DNA from 4 places in the Pseudomonas cichorii genome. Region 1 is predicted to be linked to each of the others. Evidence: riboswitches for the same ligand, from Rfam matches in the RefSeq annotation. Region 1 holds a riboswitch; each other region holds the start of a gene.
The links. A riboswitch is a leader RNA that binds a small molecule or an ion and turns the genes downstream of it on or off. The one in region 1 is predicted to bind cobalamin.
Positions count from the first base shown of each region.

Region 2: it holds a riboswitch for cobalamin, as region 1 does, so the genes downstream of both, cobO (cob(I)yrinic acid a,c-diamide adenosyltransferase) here and KGD89_RS11240 (CbtB domain-containing protein) in region 1, are expected to answer to the same signal.
Region 3: it holds a riboswitch for cobalamin, as region 1 does, so the genes downstream of both, KGD89_RS10290 (ABC transporter substrate-binding protein) here and KGD89_RS11240 (CbtB domain-containing protein) in region 1, are expected to answer to the same signal.
Region 4: it holds a riboswitch for cobalamin, as region 1 does, so the genes downstream of both, KGD89_RS14040 (TonB-dependent receptor) here and KGD89_RS11240 (CbtB domain-containing protein) in region 1, are expected to answer to the same signal.

Region 1 covers NZ_CP074349.1:2,537,168-2,542,802, forward strand. The annotation lists gene nfuA (Fe-S biogenesis protein NfuA) at 1-158, shown strand, start outside; gene cobM (precorrin-4 C(11)-methyltransferase) at 232-978, opposite strand; gene KGD89_RS11230 (cobalamin biosynthesis protein) at 993-1,454, opposite strand; gene KGD89_RS11235 (CbtA family protein) at 1,435-2,139, opposite strand; gene KGD89_RS11240 (CbtB domain-containing protein) at 2,151-2,336, opposite strand; cobalamin riboswitch at 2,432-2,646, opposite strand; cobalamin riboswitch at 2,704-2,905, shown strand; gene cobW (cobalamin biosynthesis protein CobW) at 3,014-4,078, shown strand; gene cobN (cobaltochelatase subunit CobN) at 4,082-5,635, shown strand, end outside.
Region 2 covers NZ_CP074349.1:4,456,694-4,462,328, forward strand. The annotation lists gene KGD89_RS18870 (cobyrinate a,c-diamide synthase) at 1-1,104, opposite strand, end outside; gene cobO (cob(I)yrinic acid a,c-diamide adenosyltransferase) at 1,115-1,726, opposite strand; cobalamin riboswitch at 1,819-2,040, opposite strand; gene KGD89_RS18880 (PQQ-dependent sugar dehydrogenase) at 2,145-3,464, shown strand; gene KGD89_RS18885 (C40 family peptidase) at 3,531-4,076, opposite strand; gene KGD89_RS18890 (C40 family peptidase) at 4,161-4,838, opposite strand; gene KGD89_RS18895 (NAD-dependent deacylase) at 4,914-5,635, opposite strand, start outside.
Region 3 covers NZ_CP074349.1:2,306,133-2,311,767, forward strand. The annotation lists gene KGD89_RS10275 (LysR family transcriptional regulator) at 51-941, shown strand; gene KGD89_RS10280 (ABC transporter ATP-binding protein) at 935-1,726, opposite strand; gene KGD89_RS10285 (FecCD family ABC transporter permease) at 1,723-2,745, opposite strand; gene KGD89_RS10290 (ABC transporter substrate-binding protein) at 2,742-3,755, opposite strand; cobalamin riboswitch at 3,889-4,091, opposite strand; gene KGD89_RS10295 (FadR/GntR family transcriptional regulator) at 4,111-4,827, opposite strand; gene KGD89_RS10300 (FadR/GntR family transcriptional regulator) at 4,938-5,635, shown strand, end outside.
Region 4 covers NZ_CP074349.1:3,361,018-3,366,652, forward strand. The annotation lists gene KGD89_RS14025 (sigma-70 family RNA polymerase sigma factor) at 1-385, shown strand, start outside; gene KGD89_RS14030 (FecR family protein) at 382-1,320, shown strand; gene KGD89_RS14035 (TonB-dependent siderophore receptor) at 1,402-3,807, shown strand; cobalamin riboswitch at 3,872-4,077, shown strand; gene KGD89_RS14040 (TonB-dependent receptor) at 4,186-5,635, shown strand, end outside.

The DNA.
Region 1 (5,635 bases):
TCGCCGTCCTGCAGTTCGGCGGTGGTTGCCAGGGTTGCGGCCAGGCCGATGTGACCTTGAAGGAAGGTATCGAGCGTACCTTGCTGGAGCGTATCCCTGAGCTGTCGGGTGTGCGTGATGTGACTGACCATACGCAGAAAGAAAACGCTTATTACTGAGTCGTTTTCTTCGCGCGTCCATTCGCGAATAAATTCGCTCCTGCCGTGGGAGCGAATTCATTCGCGAACATCATCAGGGCCTGAACAAATGTGCATGCCCGGCGCGATACAGCGATGACTCGCCAAACGTATCGTCAGCCAGTACACGACCGACCAGAATCAGTGCCGTACGTTTGAATCCCTTCTCCAGTACCTTGTCGTGAATGTCGGCCAGGGTGCCTATAACCCAGTCCTGATCCGGCCAGCTTGCGCGATGGACCACTGCTATCGGGCAGTCCGCGCCGTAATGCGGTATCAGTTCTTCCACGATTTTCTGCAGATTGTTGACCCCCAGGTGAATGGCCATGGTGGTGCGATGCTGGGCCAGGCTTGTCAGCTCTTCGCCTGCCGGCATCGACGTCTTGTCGGCGTAGCGGGTCAGGATCACGCTCTGGGAAATGTCCGGCAGTGTCAGTTCGGTGCCCAGCAAGGCTGCGCAGGCCGCCGTGGCCGTTACGCCGGGGATGATTTCAAAGGGAATGCCCAGCTCACGCAGGCGGCGAATCTGTTCGCCAATCGCGCCATACAGGCTTGGGTCGCCGGAGTGAATCCTGGCCACATCCCGGCCCTGTTCATGAGCGGATTTCATCAAGGAGATGATCTGTTCCAGGTGCAACTTGGCACTGTTGACCACCTGAACGGCACGATTGCCATCCAGCACTGCCACTGGCACCAGTGAGCCAGCATAAATGATGACCGGACAGCTATGGATCAGTCGCTGCCCCTTGACGGTGATCAGGTCCGGATCGCCAGGGCCTGCGCCGATGAAAAAGACGGTCAATGGAATCTCCTGAGTCAAGCGGTATTAATGAGCGGCGTATTATCGACACTGCTTGCCAGGGCAAAGGTTGCCCGGGCGTTTTTCTGGCGTTGGATCACCAGTGTTACCGGGCTTTTGCCCAATTGGCTGGCCAGTGCCAGCGCTGCGCTTTCGGCAACCCCGTGACAGCCCGTGTGCTGGAACGCCTTTGGCGAGCGGTGGGTCAGTTGCGGTTCGTATTCTGCCAGTTGTGACGCGCTGAAGAATATCAGCGGAACGGACAGCTGTTTGGCCAATTCCAGCAAGCCCGGTTCGTCCTGCTTGAGGTCGATGGAGGCGAGGGCAGTGATGGCCCCGATTTCCAGGTCGTGGGCTTTCAGGCTGCTTTCGATCAGTTCCAGCAGGCTCGCTGCCGGGCAGCCGCGCTGGCAACCCAGGCCTGCCACAAGGGCAGGGCCGGATTGCCCGGTGCCGTGATCAGGCGTGCAGGTCGGCATTGTTGCGACGGAACAGCCAGGCGCTGATCAGGCCCAGAGCGACCCAGAACAATGCGTTGGTCAGCAACGAAGCCAGGATGAACTGCGATTCCAGAGCTTCGGGAGCCAGGCTCTCATGAGTCAATGGCTGTGGCGCGCCAATCAGATGCGGCACAACCAAAATAGCCGCGCCCAGCACCTTGAGCAGCCAGTTCTGGCCGAAAGCGATCAAGGCCAGACCCGCCGCCGTTGAGGCCGCAGTCCCGATCCACCAGTACTGGCGCAGGTTCAGGTCGGCAGCCGCTGTCCCCGGCAATTCCGGTGGCAGGCCCAGTGTCGGCGCCAGGACGAAGACCGCAAAACCGGCCAGCCCCCACAATGCGCCCTGAGAGGTGCGACCCGGTGCGCGTAGCGTGTAGAGCGCCACCAGCATCAAGGCAAAACCTACCGCGACCACCAGATTGCCGCCGGTCGTGGAGAGAATACGCTGCCAGCCGTCTTCCGGCTCCCAGGCTTCTTCGTCGTGGCTGTGCCCTGCGGCGGAAGCATCGGCGTGGTCATGTTCATGCACGTGTTCGGCGGGTGCCTTTTCAAAGGTTTCGGCCTGAAGAATCAGGGGCGAAACCCAAAAGCTTTGCAGCAGGGTCAGCAGCAATGCCGCCAGCAGACCGCTGAAACCTGCCGTCTGAATGATTCGCTTGAACATGGCGTCAGGTCTCAATGGCAAGGGAAGGCGGCGCTGTGGCGGGTGTCGTGGGCCGCGTTGTGAACGGCGGCAATGTGCGAGAAACCGGCGAAGTACACCAGGCAGGCGCCCAGAATCGCAGCGCTGATGGCGGCGGTCAGGCGTTGGGCCTGGGTGGACGTGGTGGTGCTCGACTGGCTGCTGCTGATGGTGGACATGGCGCTTCCCTCTGGTTTCGACAGGCGGGCATGCGCACAGGAACCTGCTGACGGAGGTCAGAAGGCTTCAACTGCGCCCGCCCACCGCGGGTGTGTCATTGAGTCAGTATCGGGCCGGTCTCCGGGCTCGCGAGGGGTGTCGATATTCAGCCTCGACGCCTTCAGGATCACCTTCCCATGCCGTGGCACAGTGGTTCTGATCCTCTCTCGCTTACCGTTGCGGGGGCAGCACCGGACTGACTCATGGACAAATGAGCGCACCGGTTTCCCGTTTCACCCCGTGAGGGGCACCCGTAACAAGTTGTGTAGGAGAGCATGGCGGCCCGTGAACGTCAATCTGAACGATTGACCTGCCTTCGACCTCTGCGTAGCCTTGCGCACTTGAGGTTCTCGACCTTGTGCAAAAGGTCGGGCTAAGACGGGAATGCGGTTCAAGCCGCAGCTGCCCCCGCAACTGTAAACGGTGATTTCATTGCATGGCCACTGCGCGAGCGGGAAGGCGCGATGAATGCCTGTCCTGCCGACACGCCGCCGTAAGCCAGGAGACCTGCCTCGAACCGGGCCACAGGCCCACGAATTCTCACTACAACCGGGCGGGGTGATCCGGTGGCGAATCGATCCGTGCGCAGTGCACGGATCTCGTCCTGCTTGCCCGCCGTATTGCCAAAGGGCATCCGATGAAAACACTGGCCAAACTTCCCGTCACCATCGTTACCGGCTTCCTGGGCTCGGGTAAAACCACCTTGTTGCGGCACATGCTCGATAACGCCGAAGGGCGTCGTATCGCGGTGATCGTCAACGAGTTCGGCGAGCTGGGCATCGACGGCGAAATCCTCAAGCAATGCACCATCGGTTGCAGCGAAGAGGAAGCTGTTGGCCGGGTGTATGAGCTGGCCAACGGTTGCCTGTGCTGCACGGTGCAGGAAGAGTTCTTCCCGGTGATGCGCGAACTGGTGTCGCGTCGCGCCGACCTGGACCACATCCTTATCGAAACCTCGGGTCTGGCGTTGCCAAAACCGCTGGTCCAGGCTTTCCAGTGGCCGGAAATCCGCAACGCCTGCACCGTCGATGCGGTCATAACAGTGGTCGACAGCCCGGCCGTTGCAGCAGGTACTTTCGCGGCTTTCCCGGATCAAGTGGACGCCCAGCGCAAGCTCGACCCGAACCTTGACCACGAATCCCCGCTACATGAACTGTTCGCTGACCAGCTGGCCAGCGCTGATCTGGTGATCCTCAACAAGGCCGACATGATCGACGCCGAAGGCCTGGCGGCGGTACGTGCCGAAGTCGCCGAAGAACTGCCGCCAGCGGTCAAGGTCATCGAAGCCAGCAGTGGCCGTCTGCCAATCAACGTGTTGCTGGGCATCGGTGCCGAGTCGGAACTGCACATCGATGGTCGCAAGACTCACCATGACCATCACGACGATGAAGATCATGACGACCACGATCACGATGCTTTCGATTCGATTTCCATCAAACTGCCACAGGCCGACGAAAGCGTGCTGCTCGATGCCCTGACGCAACTGGTGGTCAAGCACGGCATTCTGCGGGTCAAAGGTTTCGCCGCGATTCCAGGCAAGCCGATGCGCCTGCTGATCCAGGGCGTGGGCACACGCTTCGACAAGCATTTCGACCGCGCCTGGCGTGCCGATGAGGAGCGCATCACCAATCTGGTGCTGATCGGCCAGGAGCTGGATGCCGTGGCGCTGGAAGCGCAACTCAATGCTGCGATTGCTGGCTGATCCATGCATTTACTGAGAACCCAGCCGGGCGGTTTCGTACCCGACGACAGCATTGCCGACCTGGGACAGACGCCGGCCGAGCTGGTGATTCTCTGCAGCGGCGATTCGAGCCTGGCGTTACTGGCCGAAGCCGCTCAGCAACTGCCCGACGACTACCCGAGCCTGCGTCTGGCCAATCCGATGCAGGTGCAGAATCACGCCTCGGTGGACTTGTACGTCGATGAGGTGTTGCGCCACGCCAGGGTCATTCTGATTTCCCTGCATGGCGGCATTGGCTACTGGCGCTACGGTGTCGAGCGCTTGATGGAGCTGGCAGCTCGTGGTGTGCAGGTGATTCTGGTGCCGGGGGATGATCGTCCCGATCCAGAGCTGAGCGATCTGAGCACTGTGCCTGCCGAGGAGCGTGACCGGCTATGGCAGTTCTTGCGCCAGGGCGGCTTGCAGAATGCGCTGGATCTTTATCGTTGCATGGCCAGCAGCTGGCTTGAGCGCGATTACCCATGGGCCGAGCCTCAGCCACTGCCACGCACGGCCATCTATCATCCGCGCAAAGCGACGGCCACGCTGCCGGACTGGCAGGCAGACTGGATACCGGGGCATCCGGTGGTTGCGCTGCTGTTCTACCGCTCCCACTTGCAGGCGGCCAATACCGGTTTCATCGATGTGTTCTGCGAGCGCTTGCAGGCTCAAGGGCTCAATCCCTTGCCGATTGCGCTGGCCAGTCTCAAGGAGCCGGGTTGCCTGACCATGGTCGAGGACTGGCTGGATGAAGTCGAAGCCGGGCTGATCCTCAATACCACGGGCTTTGCCCAGTCCAGCCCGGAAGCGCCGCATCTGCGACCGTTTCGCCGCAATGTGCCCGTGATCCAGGCCATCTGCGCTCAGGACAACCAGCCCGCCTGGCAGGCCAGCGAGCAAGGTCTTGGGGCGCGGGATCTGGCGATGCACATTGCCTTGCCGGAACTGGACGGGCGGATCATCAGCCGGCCCATCAGCTTCAAGGATCTGGCTTGGCGCAGCGAGCGCAGCCAGTCGGACGTGGTGTGCTATCGCGCCCATCCCGAGCGCATGGACTTCGTCGCGCAACTGGCACGACGCTGGATCGAACTGGCGCTACTGCCCAATGCCAGCAAGCGGGTAGCGCTGATCCTGGCCAACTACCCGACCCGCGATGGCCGGATCGGCAACGGGGTAGGGCTCGACACACCTGCAGCGGCGCTGAATATACTGCGCGCCATGCAGGACGAGGGCTATCCGCTGGCACCGTTGCCCGAAAGCGGCACCGCGCTGATTCAGCAATTGCTGGGTGGCGTCACCAACGATCTGGACAGCATCGACCTGCGTCCTTGCCAGCAAAGCATGGCGCTGGACGAGTACCTTGATGCCTTCGATGACTTGCCCCAGGCCAGTCGCGATGCGGTAAATGCACGCTGGGGCGCGCCACAGAACGACCCGATGTTCCGCAGCGGGCGGATGATGATTGCCGGTATCCGCTTTAGCCTGACCTTTGTCGGCATTCAGCCTGCCCGTGGTTATCAGGTGGACCCCAGTGCGGTC
Region 2 (5,635 bases), 1.9 Mb from region 1:
TTCAGGCAACTCGACCGCTTGCAGGGCCAGAGCCGCCAGACGCTTTTGCATCACCGCCTCCCCCTTCAGCAGGCCCACCAGCTCTGCCCGCTGGCCTTCGACATCGGTCAGGGCATCGAGCAGATACAGCATGCCGCCGCACTCGGCCAGGATCGGCTTGCCCGCCTGATGATGAGCACGAATCGCCGCCAGCATCGGAGCGTTTTCGGCCAGCGCCGCATGATGAAGCTCAGGGTAACCACCGGGCAGATACAGGCTGTCAGCCTCAGGCAAGTGGCTATCGCGGATCGGCGAGAAGAACGACAGCTCCGCGCCCATGGCTCGCAGCAGTTCCAGGCTTGCCCCGTAGGCAAAAGCAAAGGCCTCGTCACGGGCGATGGCGATACGCACACCGGCCAGCAAGGGTTCGGCAGGTACAGGGTCCGGCGCATTGAAGGTCACGGCAGGCGGCAAGAGCACGTCGCAGGTGCTGGCCAGCGCATCGGCGGCAGCGTCCAGGCGCAGGTCCAGATCGTTGAGTTCACTGGCCTGCACCAAGCCCAGATGACGACTCGGCAATTCGATACCGGTTTCACGGGAAAGCGCGCCATACCAACGCAGGCCCTCCGTCAGGCTGCCTTCGAGCAACTGCGCATGACGCACGGTGCCTACCCGGTTGGCCAGCACTCCGGCGAACGGCAGGTCCGACTGATAACGCGCCAACCCCAGCGCCAGCGCTCCGAAGGTCTGGGCCATGGCCGTGCCGTCGATCACGCCCAGCACCGGCACGCCGAAGTGGCGGGCCAGATCGGCACTCGATGGCGTACCGTCGAACAGCCCCATGACGCCTTCGATCAGGATCAGGTCCGCCTCGGCGGCGGCTTCCCACAGCAGGCGTCGGCTTTCGTCGGCGCCCACCATCCACAGATCCAACTGGTAAACCGGCGCGCCGCTGGCCCGCTCCAGAATCATCGGGTCCAGAAAGTCAGGCCCGCACTTGAACACCCGGACCTTGCGGCCCTGGTTACGGTGCAGGCGTGCCAGCGCAGCGGTGACCGTGGTCTTGCCCTGCCCGGAGGCGGGCGCGGCAATCAATACTGCCGGGCAATGACGCGGCGCTCTCATACAGGGTTACTCACAACTCGATGCCTTTTTGCGCACGGATTCCGGCCTGGAACGCATGCTTGACCACGCCGATCTCGGAAACGGTATCGGACAGGTCGATCAATTCGGGTTTGGCGCCACGGCCGGTCACCACCACATGCTGCATCGGTGGCCGGGCCTGCAGGTCGCTCAGTACGTGTTCCAGATCCAGATAGCCATGCTTGAGGGCGATATTCAGCTCATCGAGGATCACCAGACCGATGCTCGGGTCACGAAGCATTTCACGGGAAACGTCCCAGGCGGCTTCGGCGGCGGCGATATCACGCTGGCGGTCCTGGGTTTCCCAGGTGAACCCCTCGCCCATCACGTGGTAGCGCACCTGCTCGGGGAAACGCCGGAAGAACAACTCTTCACCGGTGCTGTTGCGGCCCTTGATGAACTGCACCACGCCACACTGCATGTCGTGACCCATGGCCCGGGCGAGCATGCCGAATGCCGAACTGCTCTTGCCCTTGCCATTACCGGTCAGCACCAGCAGCAGGCCACACTCGTTTGGAGCGCTGGCAATGCGCTCGTCCATTACCGCCTTCTTGCGCTGCATGCGCGCCAGATGACGTTCGTCACGTTCGGGGGATTCGTTCATCTCAGCTCTCCGCTAGAGGGCACGCGAAAGCAGACGGAAGGACAGCATCAGGCAGCACGGCAAAGCCCTGCGCAGAGCATCGCCCGCCGTGATGCTGTTGAGTGGATCAGGCCGGTCTCCGGGCTCATGAGCAGGCATCTGCCTGGCCTGCGCGCCTTCCCGTGTCCTGGGACACAGTGGCATCGAGCGCAGTCTTGACTCATTTACCGTTGCGGGGGCAGCGCCGGGATCGGAGTTGCAAGGCGTCCTCACCGGCTTCCCTGTTTCACTCTGCCAATCGAGGATTGCAAAGCACCTGAAACAAGCCGCGAAGGGTAGAGGGTTGGGCTGGGAGCGTCAATCGACACAAGAGGATTGAACCTCGACAGTTCAGGTCCCTCCTATCTTTATCTGGCCACTGACCGTTATGGAGATCGGCATGTTCACACTCAGACCCCGGCTTGCCTTGCTGCTTCTGGTTGCAGGAGGCCTCACAGCCTGCGGCGAGTCTTCGACGCTGCAAGTCTCGGATGGCACCGGCCCCTCGCCCAGACTGCCCGAACCGAACAAGACCCTGATCCCCACCGTCAATATCGCCCCTGCCGTGGGCTGGGAAAAGAACGCCAAACCGGTCGCCGCGCCCGGCACCCAGGTCGCCGCCTTTGCCGAAGGCCTGGATCACCCGCGCTGGCTGTACGTGCTGCCCAATGGCGACGTGCTGGTCGCGGAAACCAATTCACCACCCAAGCCTGACGACTCCAAAGGCGTACGCGGCTGGGTCATGGAAAAAGTCATGGGCCGCGCCGGAGCCGGTGTGCCCAGCGCCAACCGCATCACCCTGCTGCGCGACAAGGACCACGACGGCGTGGCCGAAACCCGCACAGTCTTCCTGCAAAACCTCAACTCGCCGTTCGGCATGACGCTGGTGGGCAACAAGCTTTACGTGGCCGATACCGACCGCCTGATCAGCTTCCCTTATGAAACCGGCCAGACCTCCATCAGCGCCCAGGCCACCAAGGTCGTCGACTTGCCTGGCGGCACGCTGAATCACCACTGGACCAAGAACGTGATTGCCAGCAAGGACGGCAGCAAGCTGTACGTGACGGTCGGCTCCAACAGCAACGTCGGCGAAAACGGCATGGACCAGGAAGAAGGCCGCGCCGCGATCTGGGAAGTGGACGCTGCCACCGGCCAGCACCGGATTTTCGCCTCGGGCCTGCGCAACCCCAATGGCATGGACTGGGAGCCCAACACCGGCAAGTTGTGGACCGCCGTCAACGAACGTGACGAGATCGGCAGCGACCTGGTACCTGACTACGTGACCTCGGTGCAGGATGGCGGCTTCTATGGCTGGCCTTACAGCTACTACGGCCAGCATGTGGATGAGCGGGTCAAACCGCAGAAACCGGAACTGGTCGCCAAGGCCATATCGCCCGATTATGCAGTCGGCCCGCACACCGCATCGCTGGGGCTGGTGTTCGCCGACGGCAAGACGCTCGCAGCTCCGTTCAACGAAGGCCTGTTCATCGGCCAGCACGGCTCATGGAACCGCAAGCCACACAGCGGCTATAAAGTGGTGTTCATCCCCTTCAGCGGCGGCAAACCCAATGGCGCACCCGTGGATGTACTGACCGGCTTCCTGAGTGCAGACGAAAAAGCCCAGGGCCGTCCGGTGGGCGTGGTCAATGACCAGCATGGCGGATTGTTGGTGGCGGATGATGTGGGCAACAAGATCTGGCGGGTGACGTCAGCGAAATAAGCGCATCACCCTGCCCCGTGGGAGCGAATTCACTCACGAAAAAGAGCTTTGCGACTGAATTTGCTCCTAAGGGGCGGTGGTATTTTGCGCCAGGTTCGAGGGCTGGATCACGCGCTTGGCGTTGAGATAGGCCTTTTGCCAATACGGCTTGTCCAGGCTGTCCAGCTTCACGGTGCCACCGGTCGCCGGGGCATGTACGAAGCGGCCTTCTCCGACATAGATGCCCGCATGGGAAACCTGCGAGCCACCGGAAGTGGCGAAGAACACCAGATCACCGGATTGCAGCTGCTCACGCCCGACATTCGGCGCGCCCATCACAATCATGTCGCGAGTCGAGCGTGGCAACGAGATACCCGCCGCGTCACGATAGACATAACCGATCAGGCCACTGCAATCGAAACCCGAATCAGGCGTGTTGCCGCCCCAGCGATAAGGCGTGCCGACCAGCCCGAGCGCACGAAACAGTACGTCTTCGGCAGCCTGAGAGAGAATTTGCGGGGGAGCAGAAAGCACCGGGCGCTGAACGACACGGGGCTGAGGAGGTGGCGAGCTGGCACATGCACCCAGCAACGCTGCGATGGAAATGACCGCCAGACGTAACGTAATCGACATAACCACAACAACCTGATCTGGATGCGGCCAACACTGCCGAGAAGCTGAAAATGCAGACAGGCTCATGCCTGTCTGCGCACTGCATCATTTATGGCGCTTGAGTGTAGTCGATGTCATGGCAGTGGTCTGTACAGGCTCGCTGGAAGGAGCCATTGCCAGAGCACGCTTGGCCTCGATGAACGTCTTGCTCCAGTAGGCGTCATCGAGACTGTCGATGCGCACACCACCACTACGGCGGCTGCTGGAATGGATGAACTGATCGTCACCCAGGTAAATGGCTGCATGGCTCACACGACCGCGACCACGGGTGCTGAAGAACAGCAGGTCACCGGGCTTGAGGTCATTGCGCGACACCAGAGGCGCATTCACGTTGATCATTTCGCGAGTGGAACGCGGCAGGCTCATGCCAGCCTCTTCACGAAACAGATAACCGATGAAGCCGCTGCAATCGAAACCCGAAGTGGTCGAAGAACCACCGAAACGGTAGCGAGTACCGATCAGGGATTTGCCACGCTCCAAGATGCTGTCGGCCAGAACCGGCAACTGGTAAGGCTTGTTGTCAGCAAAACCGGCCAGTTCTTCTTCGGTGGCGAGTTCTTCCTGCAACATGGCTGCATCTGCACGGCGAGCCGGAGATTGCGAGCTGATCGAATTCTGGTACTGCGGTTGTTGCTCTTGAGAAACCGGTAAATTGGCAGAGCAACCAAACAAAAAAGTAACGAGTGCGAGGGGCACGAGGGGTGCGAAGCGTACTACTTGCATGGGCACGACCGTGGCTGAACTGTTAAGAAGGCGAGACTATGCCCGCTATCAAGATGATTTGCAAATTCAATCGAGTCAAATGTGACTTATGAGTTTTTCCATGACATGTGCTGCACGGCACTGCAGAAAAACGTCCATCTGGGCGCTGTGATCGGTGGGGGCCGGATTGATTTCTGCCGTGAATCCCCCGCAAATACGGGTGCGCAAGACAGGTTCGTGGATGTAGGGGAAGCTGGCAGTGGTGCCGATACTCAACACCGCATCAAAGCCTTTGGCCATTTCTTCATAGAGTGTTTCAAGAGCTTTCTCAGGCAACATCTCCTGAAACAGCACGACGGACGGTCGCAAAACGCCACTACACTTCTGGCACAAAGGCGGCAGCGGCCGCAGCAAGTGCTCACTCAGATGAGAGTCTTCTTCGCCACAGGACTGGCAAAACAGTGGAGCCATTTGCCCATGGATCTCGATCAGGCGTTCCGGCGGGCTGCCAGCGGCACGATGATAGCCATCGACGTTCTGGGTCAGCACCCAGCATTCGGGCTTCATCCGCTGCAATTGAGAAATGGCGTAATGCGCGGCATTGGGCTGGCCACCCAGACACGCCTTGCCCAGTTCGGCGATGTATTTCCAGCACAGCTCTGGATCACGGCGCAGCATCGGCCCGGACAACGCCACCTCAATGGGCAGGCCGTCATCGGTCTTGCCATTATAAAGACCGCCTACACCGCGATAGGTGGGCAGACCCGAATCCGCCGAAAGCCCCGCACCGGTAATCACCAGGATCCGCTGTGCATGGC
Region 3 (5,635 bases), 230 kb from region 1:
TTCTCCGCTGGTCTTGAAGGCCCATCGCAATCCACCAAAAGGAAAATAATGTGGAATATGAGCTGCAAGATATTCGATCGTTCGTGAAAATCGCTGAACTTGGAAGCTTCCATGAAGCCGCCGAAGTGCTGCATATTTCCCAGCCTGCCCTCACTCGGCGAATCAAGAAGCTTGAGCAGGGCCTAGGCACCTCATTGCTGGATCGCACCACTCGCCGGGTCAGCCTGACCAGCGTCGGCCGCGATTTTTTTCCCAAGGCGCGACGGCTTCTGGATGATTTCGAGGACTCGATTCTCAATATCCGGGAATTGGCAGAACGCCAGATTGGCCAGGTGACCCTTGCCTGTATTCCCACGGCCGCGTTCTACTTTTTGCCTTCCGTGATCCGCCTGTACAACGAGCGATACCCCAAGATCCGCATCCGGCTGCTGGACCTCAGTGCCAATGAGGGGCTGGAAGCCGTGTTGCGAGGGGAGGCCGATTTCGGCATCAACATGATGAGCGGGCAACACCCGGATATCGAGTTCGTGCCCCTTGTCAAAGAGCCTTTCGTGCTCGCCTGCCGACGCGACCATGAGCTGGCAAAGCGGGAGTCGGTTGCCTGGATCGAACTCAGTGAATATCGCCTGATCGGCGTTGGCCGCCTGAGCGGCAACCGGATGATTCTCGACCATGCGCTGGCCGGCCTGAGCTGGCGACCCAAGTGGTTCTATGAAGTGCAGCACCTGTCGACATCGCTGGGTATGGTCGAAGCCGGGCTGGGCATATCCGCCATGCCCAGCCTGGCCATGCCGGCCGAAGGGCATCCGACGCTGGTCAGCGTTCCGCTGGTAGATCCGGTGGTGGATCGAACCCTGGGGCTGGTTTCCCGGCGCGGCGCGTCACTGTCGCCTGCTGCCGAAAAGTTCGTAGCGATGTTGCTGGAGCAATGGCCTCAGTAAGACCGCAGACGCAGTATCCGTGCACCATCGAACGGATCGGTCAGCCAGTGGGCCCTGACGCCGAAAGTGCTATGCAGGCGCTCAGGTGTCAGCACATCCACAGGTTTGCCGAGTGCGACCATCTGGCCGTTTTCCATCACCGCCACACGGTCACATTCCAGCGCCTGATTGAGGTCGTGCAGAGCAATGACGGTGGTGACAGGCAACGACTTGATCAGCCCCAGAATCGACAGTTGATGCTGGATATCCAGATGGTTGGTCGGCTCGTCCAGTAACAGGATCTGCGGGCGTTGCGCCAGTGCCCGGGCAATATGGGTACGCTGGCGTTCGCCGCCGGACAGGGTATGCCAGGCGCGCTTGATCAGGTGCAGCATCCCGACATCCTGCAAGGCCTGGCGGACTATGGCGTCGTCGCGGTCGCTCCAGGGTTCCAGGGCAGACAGCCAGGGGGTACGGCCCAGTTCGACGGCGTCCAGTACGGTGATTGCGTCGCTGGTTTCGGCCTGTTGTTCGACCACCGCCAACAGTTGGGCGATATCGCGGCGCTTCATGCTGGCCAGTGCCTGCCCATTGAGCTGCACCTGACCGCTGGACGGCGATTGAAGGCCTGACAGCAGCTTGAGCAGTGTCGACTTCCCCGAACCGTTGGGACCGACAATGCCAAGGGTTTCACCCGGCGCAATGCTCAGATTCACGTCCTTGAGCAGGGTCTTGTCCTTGAGCGAATAACCAAGACCCAAGCAACTGAGTGCCGGGGTGTCGACGATGGGCGAAAAGGCGTTCATCGTGTGGTTTTCCCTCGAATGAGAATCAGCGCAAAGACCGGTGCGCCGATCAGTGCGGTGATGACGCCAATCGGCAAGACCTGGCCCTTGATCAGGGTGCGGGACAGGATGTCGGCGGCAATCAGGAACAGCGCGCCGCACAAGGCGCTGAGCGGCACCAGCCGGGCATGGCGGACTCCGGCGACCATGCGCACGGCATGGGGAATCACCAGCCCGACAAAGCCGATGGAGCCGACAATGGATACCATCACTGCCGTGACCAGCGCTGCAGAAGCGATCAGCACGATTTGCACGCGTCGTACCGGGATGCCGAGGGATGCCGCCGAATCACTGCCGAAGGTGAAGGCATCCAGGGCGCGCCGATGCCACAGGCAGACCAGCAAACCCACCACGACCACTGGCACTGCCAGCCATACCGAATGCCAGCGCACGCCACTGAGATTGCCCAGCAGCCAGAACATGATGCCCCGTGCCTGCTCGGCGCTGGCGGATTTGGTGATGAGAAACGAGGTCAGGGCATTGAACAGCTGCGACCCGGCGATCCCGGCCAGAATGATATGCCCGGCTGCTGTCGGGCCGTGGGAAGAGCGTGCGAGCAGGGCGACCAGCGAGAAGGCCGCCACCGCTCCGGCGAAGGCTCCCGCCGACATGGAAATGGCTCCGGCGCCCAGGCCCAGAATCGCCACCAGCACAGCGCCCGTCGAGGCGCCGGCGGAGATGCCCAGCAGGTATGGATCGGCCAGCGGATTACGCAGCAACGATTGCAGCACCACACCGGAAATCGCCAGCCCCGCGCCACAGGCCGCTGCCACGATGGAGCGGGTCAGGCGATAGTTCCAGACAATCCCCTCATCGATGGGGTCGAGCACGTACCCGGCCGCCCACAGTTTGTTCGCCAGCACCTGGAAGACCACCGGCAGGCTGATGCTGGTTTCACCGATGGCAGCGCCCGCCACGATGGCCAGCAGCAGAACTGCTGTCACCCATAGTATGTGGCCGAGCGCAGTGGCCAGCTTCATTGAGCGGCGTTGTAGCGATTGGCGGCTTCGGCCAGTTCTTCGATGCCAGTAAACAGCCGGATGCTGGCCTGCATGGCATCGGCATCGATGATCACGATACGGTCATGCTTGACCGCGTCCATATTGCGGGTCACCGGGTCGGACTTGAGGAATTCGAGTTTCCTGCGGTAGTCGTCGGCCGGAAAACGACGGCGATCCATACGTGCGATCACCAGAATGTCGGGATTGGCCTTGGCGATGGTTTCCCAGCCCACGGTCGGCCACTCTTCATCGGACTCGACGATATTGCGCATGCCCAGGTTATTGAGCATGAAGTCCGGAATGCCTTTGCGGCCTGCCACATAAGGGTCGATATCGATGTCTGCGCTGGAGAACCAGAACACTGCGGACACATCCCGCTCCTTGTTCTGTTTGACGTTGGCGACTGCATGGGCCAGACGACTGCGCAGCTCTGCAACCAGTTGCTGGCCGCGATCCTGTACGTCGAATATCTGGGCGAGCTGTTCGATGCTCTTGTAGATGGTGTCGATGCGGAAGGGCTCCAGGCGTGTGCCATCAGCGCCTACCAGGTTGTCCTTGCCTTCGCAGTCGGACGGCATGATGTAGGTCGGGATCTTCAAGTCATGAAACTGCTGGCGGGTACCGACCACGCCCTGGGCTCCGACCATCCATTCAAGCTGGACGGCCACCAGTTCCGGGCGCTTGCCGATGACGGCCTCGAAACTCGGGTCGTTGTCCGCCAGACGTTCGACCTTGTCGTTCTGCGCCTTGAAGCGCGGCAGCACATCGTTGAACCACAGCGAAGTGCCTACCAGCGTGTCGCCCAGCCCCAGTTCGTGAAGCATTTCGGTCCCGGACTGGCCGATGGTCACTGCCTTGCGCGGCGCATGCTCGAACGTCAGCTTCATGCCACAGTTTTCGACAGTGAGCGGGTATTGAGTGGGAGCGGCAAGGCTCAGGGTGGACAGGCTCAGACCGGCGATGAGGGCGGCAAGGCGGGGCAGTGACATGTAATGCGATCTCCGTTTCGTACGTGCAGGGCGCAATGTACAGACAGGAAACACATCCCCGGCACTGCGCCGAAGGCAGGGCAAGGCAGCCATGAACCGGCGCGCGGATGTCCTTCCCGGACACCCCGCCGGTCAGTGAAGTTGCAGGTCGGCAGGTCTCCTGACTGGCATTTCATCACCTGACTCCAGCCTTCCCGGGAATGAACTACCCAGTGGCCATGATGGAGTTGGCTCGATGCCTACAGTTGCGGGGGCAGTTTCGTTTGAGCTGCGCAGGTGCGAGGCCCTCGAATTCCCTGTTAGTTCCTCTCGGAAACCGACGGGGCGCGATGGTAAACGATAAGCCTTTTAGTGGCTAATCCTTTGCGCGAAGGCGTTGCAGGCAGTTGATCAGGTGCAGGCGCATCGCCGCCCTGGCCGCATCGCGATCCTGATGGGCGATAGCCGAGTAGATCTGCTCCTGTTCGCGCTGCTGGATGTGCGGGTCATCCATGAGCCGAGTCGTCGGCACATTGCCGAAACCGATCCGTGCCCTGGGCAGAATGCTGTTGCCCAGTTGGGTCATGACATCGGTAAAGAAGCTGTTGGCGGTGCATTGCACGATACTGCGGTGAAACTCGAAATCGGCCTGGGTCGTATCGGTTTCGTTCCGGTCGCAGCGATGCAACTCGTCTAGCGCCTTGCGTATGGCTTCCAGTTGCTCCGGCGTGCGCCGTTGTGCGGCGAGAGCGGCGGATTCCGGTTCAAGGCTCAGGCGCAGTTCGATGATGGCCGCTGCATCGGGAGGGCTGCCGGACAGGGTTTCCGGGATCTGGAAATCCCGTGGACGCGAAGCATCGACCACAAAGGTCCCGATGCCATGGCGGGTTTCCACCAGCCCTTCGGCCTGCAGGCGCGACATCGCCTCGCGAACCACCGTACGGCTGACACCCGTTTCCCGGATGATGACCTGCTCGGTCGGCAGCTTTTCACCACTTTTGATCTCGCCCTCGCGGATCTTGCGCGAGAACTCGGCGACCAGTTGCTGGGTCAGGCTGGAGCGGCGTCCTGTAGGGGATGACGGGTGTTCCATAGGCGGGCTGATCGGGTCCGTGTCGGGTTGCTGAGTATAACCGCAGTCATGGTGTGTTTTGTGTCGGTATCGCAGCCTATACTGTGGCATTCGATCGAATTGAGGCTGCAATGTCGGACAACGTCCTTTCTTCGCAGAAAAACCATCGTCGTCTTGCCGAAACACTGGTCGACCGCTTTGCCCAGCGGATGCGCGATGGTGTGCTCCAGCGTGGCGAGAAGCTGCCTTCTGAAATCCATATCATGGAGGCCGAGGGCGTCAGCCGCACAGTGGTTCGCGATGCACTCTCGCGGATGCAGGCCGCCGGGCTTGTGGAGACGCGCCATGGGGTCGGCACCTTTGTGCTGGATATGCCGCCACCTGAAGGTTTTTCGGTTGGGCCGGCGACCATTGCGACCTTGTCCGATGTGCTGAATCTGCTGGAGTTTCGCATCAGCCTGGAGGTCGAAGCGGCGGGGCTGGCTGCGCAACGTCGCAGCCCTGAAACCTTGCTGGAACTCAAGCGGGCCTTTGATGCGCTGCTCGAAGGGCCGGAAAAATCCGGGACCACGATCAATGCCGACTTCCAGTTCCACCTCAAGATCGCCAAGGCTTCGGGCAATGCGTACCTGATCGACATCATGAAACACCTGGGCACCAAGCTGATTCCGCGTACCCGCATGAATTCCGCCTACACCGGGCAAAGTGATCGCAGTGCTTATCTGGCCGGGATCAATGCCGAACATCGACAGATCTACAACGCGATTGCCGAAGGTAATGTGGATGCGGCCCGTTCGGCCATGTACCTGCACCTCAACGGCAGCCGCAT
Region 4 (5,635 bases), 820 kb from region 1:
AACCTTCGCCCAAGTGGTCGCCCTGCCCGAGCCTCACGCCATTCGTGAACCAAGGGCGTTGCTGACGACCATTGCCAAGCGACTGATTTTTGCTTCGTGGCGGCGCCGAGATCTGGAGCGGGCTTACCTGGAAGTACTGGCGCAACAGCCTCAGGGCTACGAGCCTTCCGCCGAAGAACAGGTACAGGCGCTGGAAGCCCTGAGCACGATCGACCAGATACTGGATGGCCTGTCGCCCATGGGCCGCAGCGCCTTTCTGTATAGCCAGCTCGATGGCATGACCTACTCCGAAATCGGTCGCGCGCTGGGCATTTCCGCGCCACGGGTTCATCAATACGTCGTCAAGGCATTGGGCCTTTGCTATCTGGCCCTGGAGCAACGATGAGCACCCAGCGGCTATCGCCCTCTGTCGCCGAAGCCATTGAATGGCTGGCCCTGCAACGCTCCGGCAGCATCAGCACGACTCAACGCCAACACTTTCAGCAATGGCTGCAGAGCAGCCAGGACAATCGCGATGCCTGGGCGCAACTTGAGCAGCGTATCGGGCAGACCTTCGCCGGGCTGCCGCCCTTGTCACGCCAAGTGTTGAGTACGTCCGGGCAAAACCGTCGTCAATGGCTGCGCGGAGCATTGGGGCTGGCCGGAATGGGTGTCGGCGGCTGGTGGCTGCAACGCAACGGGCTGCTGCCATGGAATCGTGGCGATCTCTACACCGGACTGGCCGAGCGGCGCCCCTTCTCTCTGGAGGATGGCAGCCAGCTTCTACTCAATGCCCGAAGCCGCGTCGACCTGGCCTTCGACGACCGACAGCGCACCCTCATTCTGCATGAGGGCGCCCTCAGCATTCAGGTCGCTTCAGACCCGCAACGGCCTTTGGTCATTCGCACAGCCTTCGGCGAAGCCAGGGCACTGGGCACACGCTTCACCGTCAGCCTGCATGAACAGGGTACGCATGTCTGGGTGCAGGAATCTCGCGTGCAACTCACGGTTGCCAGCGGTGCGACTCAAACCCTGGGTCCAGGCCAGGGCGCACGGCTGCAGGACGGACGCATTCAGCCTCTGGATACGCGCCTGTCGAGCGAAAATGCCTGGAAAGAGGGCTTGCTCGAAGTTCACGACCAGCCGCTGGCCGATGTCATCGAAGCCCTGCGCGACTATCACCCCGGTCTATTGCGCATCGATCAGGATGCCGCCGCGCTGCGGGTCACCGGCGTCTTCACCCTGGATGACAGTGGCCAGACCTTGCGTTCGCTGCAGGAAGTGCTGCCGGTAAAAGTCGAGAAACGCTTCGGCTGGTGGACGCACATCAGCCTGCGCTGAAAATATTTTTCATACCCCCTTAATTTCCAGGCCGCTCGCGTCACATAGCTGGCATCGACTACCCAAACGGGAAATGCTGCCATGCACCGACCACTGCGCTTGACCCTGACACCGCTGGCATTTGCCCTGGCGTTCACCACGCTGGACAGCGTGGCCGATGATCCCGCCCAGCCCGCAAACGCCCGCCAGCAACTCATGGACCTGGATCTGCCAGCCGGCCCTCTGGATGCAACCCTGACCAGCATCGCTCGCCAGAGCGGGCGCAACATTGCGTTTAACGCAACGCTGACTCGCGGCCTGACAGCCGCGCCATTACGCGGTCGCTACAGCGTCGAGCAGGCGGTGAGCGAGGTGCTGCGAGGTTTGCCCCTGCAATTGAGCATCACCCCCAGCGGCACCTTGAGCATTGAGCGGCGCCCCGAGACTTCGGCCATGGAACTCTCGGATATCACGGTGAGTGCGGCCAGCCATGAACAAGACGCCTGGGGACCGGCTCACAGCTGGGTCGCACAACGCAGTGCAACCGTGAGCAAGACCGACACCTCCCTGCTGGAGATTCCCCAGTCGGTGTCGGTGATTACCCGTGAAGAAATGCAGTCGCGCAAACACGACAGCCTTGCCGACGCCCTCAACTACAACACCAGTGTGATCAGCCAGCCGAACGGCTACAGCCGCGTGGCCGACGACTACCGCATGCGCGGTTTCGATATCGGCCCACGCACAGGCGGCGTAATGCGCGACGGCATGAAAATGCAGAGCACCCAGTTTGAAGGGGGTCAGGAACCTTACGGGCTGGAACGTGTGGAAGTGCTCAAGGGCGCATCCTCCGTACTGTATGGCCAACTGGCGCCCGGCGGGCTGATCAACGCCATCAGCAAGCGTCCCACGCTCGACCCGTTGCATGAAATCAATCTGGAATACGGCAATCATGATCGACAGCAACTCTCCACCGATCACAGTGGCCGCATCGATGACGAAGGCCGTTTCAGCTATCGGCTGACTGCCCTGGTGCGCGACAGCGGCACCCAGTACGACGCCATCGACGATGACAAGCACTACATCGCCCCCGCGCTGACCTGGCAGATCAACGACGACAGCCGCCTGACCCTGCTCGCCAGTCATCAGCGCACACAGACCAGCCTGACGCCGCCCATGCGCTATGACATCACCACCTTTAGCTCAACGCCGGGCTACAAAGTGCCCTATGACCTGTTTGCGGGCGAGCCGGATTTCGACGATTACGATGGCACCTTGCAGACCTTCGGCTATCTGTTCGAGCAGCGCCTGAACGACAACCTGCAATTGCGTCACGCGGCCCGCTACTTCGAGTCCCGCACCGACTATGACTACATCACCCTGAACAACAGCCGGATCAGCGGCGCGAATCTGTCGAGCCTGTCGCGCACTTACAACTCACGCGAAGACATTGCCACCGGCTGGACCTCTGACACCAGCCTGCAACTGGATCTGGAAAACGGGCGCTGGAAACATACCCTGCTGGGCGGCCTGGACTACTACCGCAAGACCTACGACAGCCACCGCTTCAGCGGCAGCGCACCGGCGCTGGACCTTGCCAACCCGGTCTATGGCAACCTGCCTGCCGTGAACCGTAACATCGACAGTGGCTCCGACCTGCACAGCCATCAACTCGGCATTTACCTGCAGGAACAGCTGAAACTCGATGACCGCTGGCTTCTGATGATCGGCATGCGCCAGGACTGGGCTGACAACAGCACCCGCAACTACCGCAACGACTCGCGCAGCAGCACCGACGACAGCAAGGCCACTGGGCGCATCGGGCTGGTCTATCTGGCCGAAAACGGTCTGGCGCCTTATATCAGCTATAGCCAGTCCTTCCTGCCCTCTTCCGGCACCGATGCCAATGGCGATGCCTTCCTGCCCACCGAAGGCGAGCAATATGAAATCGGTATCCGCTACCAGCCTCCAGGTCGCGAGATGATGATCAGCGCGGCGGTCTATCAGTTGACCCAGAGCAACGTCATCACCTCCATTGCAGGCTCGGACTTCGACGAGCAGACCGGCAAGGAACGCAGCACCGGTTTTGAAGTGGAAGCCAAGGCTCAACTGACGCCACAACTGGCCATGAACGCCGCCTATGCCTATACCGACGCCCATATCATCGAGGACAACGATGAAGTGCTCGAAGGGTCGCGCATCGAAGGCACGCCTTATCACAATGCCTCGCTGTGGCTGGATTACCGTTTCGCCTCGGCGGGCCTGAAGGGCCTGTCAGTGGGCAGCGGCGTGCGCTATGTCGGCACCACCCACACCACGCCCAGCGTCACGGATCGCAAGATCCCGGCCTACGCCTTGTTCGATGCACGAATCAGCTATGACCTGGACGACAACTGGCAAGTCAGCGCCAAGGCACAGAACCTCACCAACGAGAAATACCTGTACTGCGCCAACTCATGCCGCTATGGCGATACCCGTAGTGTGGTGGGGGCGGTCAGTTATCGGTGGTAAGTCTTCGCGAAACCCCTAACGCTCGACCAACATCAGCCATTGACGCTTTCCAGCTTCAATGATTTGATGCGCGCCAGTTTCAGGTGTCCCATGCCGCCGTGCATGGGATTAAACGGGAAGCCGGTGCGTCACTCTCTGTGATCAGTCCGGCGCTGCCCCCGCAACGGTAAGCGAGCGAAGCATTCAAAATACCACTGTGCCAAGGCATGGGAAGGTGAATGTTTCATGACCCTCGCAAGCCCGGAGACCGGCCTGCAACCTTGTTTGGCAAACCCGCGGTGGGCGGGCGCAGGCCGGTCTTCGCGGGCTTTTTGCGCCTGCGATTCCCTATGCGTTGTTCCCTCCGGGATTCATTCATTCCTGATTGGCTGGAATCGCATGTCCCGTTCTTTTCTGCTTCAATCCCTGAGCCTGCTTCCCTGTCTGGCGCTTTCGTCCCATGCATTGGCCGCTGACTCACAAACCCTGGCACTGCCCTCGGTCGCAATCACTGGCAGCGCCGATACGCCAGTAACCGATCTGGCAACCCCGACACCCAGCGGTTCGCGCCTGAACCTTACGGCGCTGGAAACACCCGCCAGCACCAGTAGCCTCGACAGCCAGCCCCTCGAAAGCCGCAATAACCTGACCGTTCAAGATGCAGTCAGCCGCTCGCCGGGCATCACCAGCATCGCAACGCCCGGTGATGGCAATACAGCGCTATCCGCTCGCGGCTTCACCGGGCATTCCTCGGTCATGACCCTGTTCGACGGCTCGCGCCTGTACACCGGCGCCGGCACTCAGACCTTCCCGGTCGATCCGTTCATGGTCGAGCGTATCGACGTGATCCGTGGCCCGGCTTCGGTGCTTTATGGCGAAGGCGCAACCGGAGCCGTTATCAACGTGGTACCGAAAAAGCCTTTCGAGGGCGAAATCCGCAATCGCCTGCGCCTGGGCTACGGCTCCAATGACCGCCAGCAACTGGGCCTCGACAGCGGCGGCTCGCTGAGCGATACCCTGAGCTATCGCCTTACCCTGAACCAGCAGGAAAGCAATGGCTGGGTCGATAACGGCAATTCCCGCAGCCTGGCCATGAGCGCAGCCCTGCGCTGGCAAGCCACCGACGACCTGAGCTTCACCCTCGCCCACGAACGTGGCGACAGCGAGCCGATGAACTACTTCGGCACACCGCTGATCGATGGCCGATACCGCGACAGCCTGCGCGACAAAAACTACAACCTGCGCAATGCCGTGCAACGCTACAACGATGAATGGACCCGCCTGAACACCGACTGGGCCATCAACGATAACGTCAGCGCCAGCAACCAGCTCTACTACATCAAGAGCCGCCGCCACTGGCGCAACGCCGAAGTCTATAGCTGGAGCAGCGCTCAGGGTCAGTTGTTGCGTGGCGACTACCTGGAGATCAAGCACGACCAGGAGCAGATCGGCGACCGCCAGAGTTTCACGTTCAACCATTCGCTGTTCGGCCTGGACAGCCGCACGGTGATTGGAGCCGAGTACAACAGAATCCGCTTCGACGTCAGCAACAACTCGCCTTACAACGATGTCGGCGGCGACTTCATCGATCCATGGAGCCCGGCATCCGGCGACTTCCAGAGCCAGTCGGCATTCCGGCCACTGGCCGAAAGCACCACGCGCACTTTTGCCGTGTTCGCCGAAAACCGCCTGCAACTGTCCGAGCGCTGGTCGCTGGTGACCGGCGTGCGCCGCGACCAGAACCACATCGACCGCTATGACCAGCGTGCCGACAGCCGTAGCGACCGGAGCCTCACCGGCGGCAACTGGCGCGCCGGGCTGGTGTTCGCTGTGACCAATCAACTGTCCC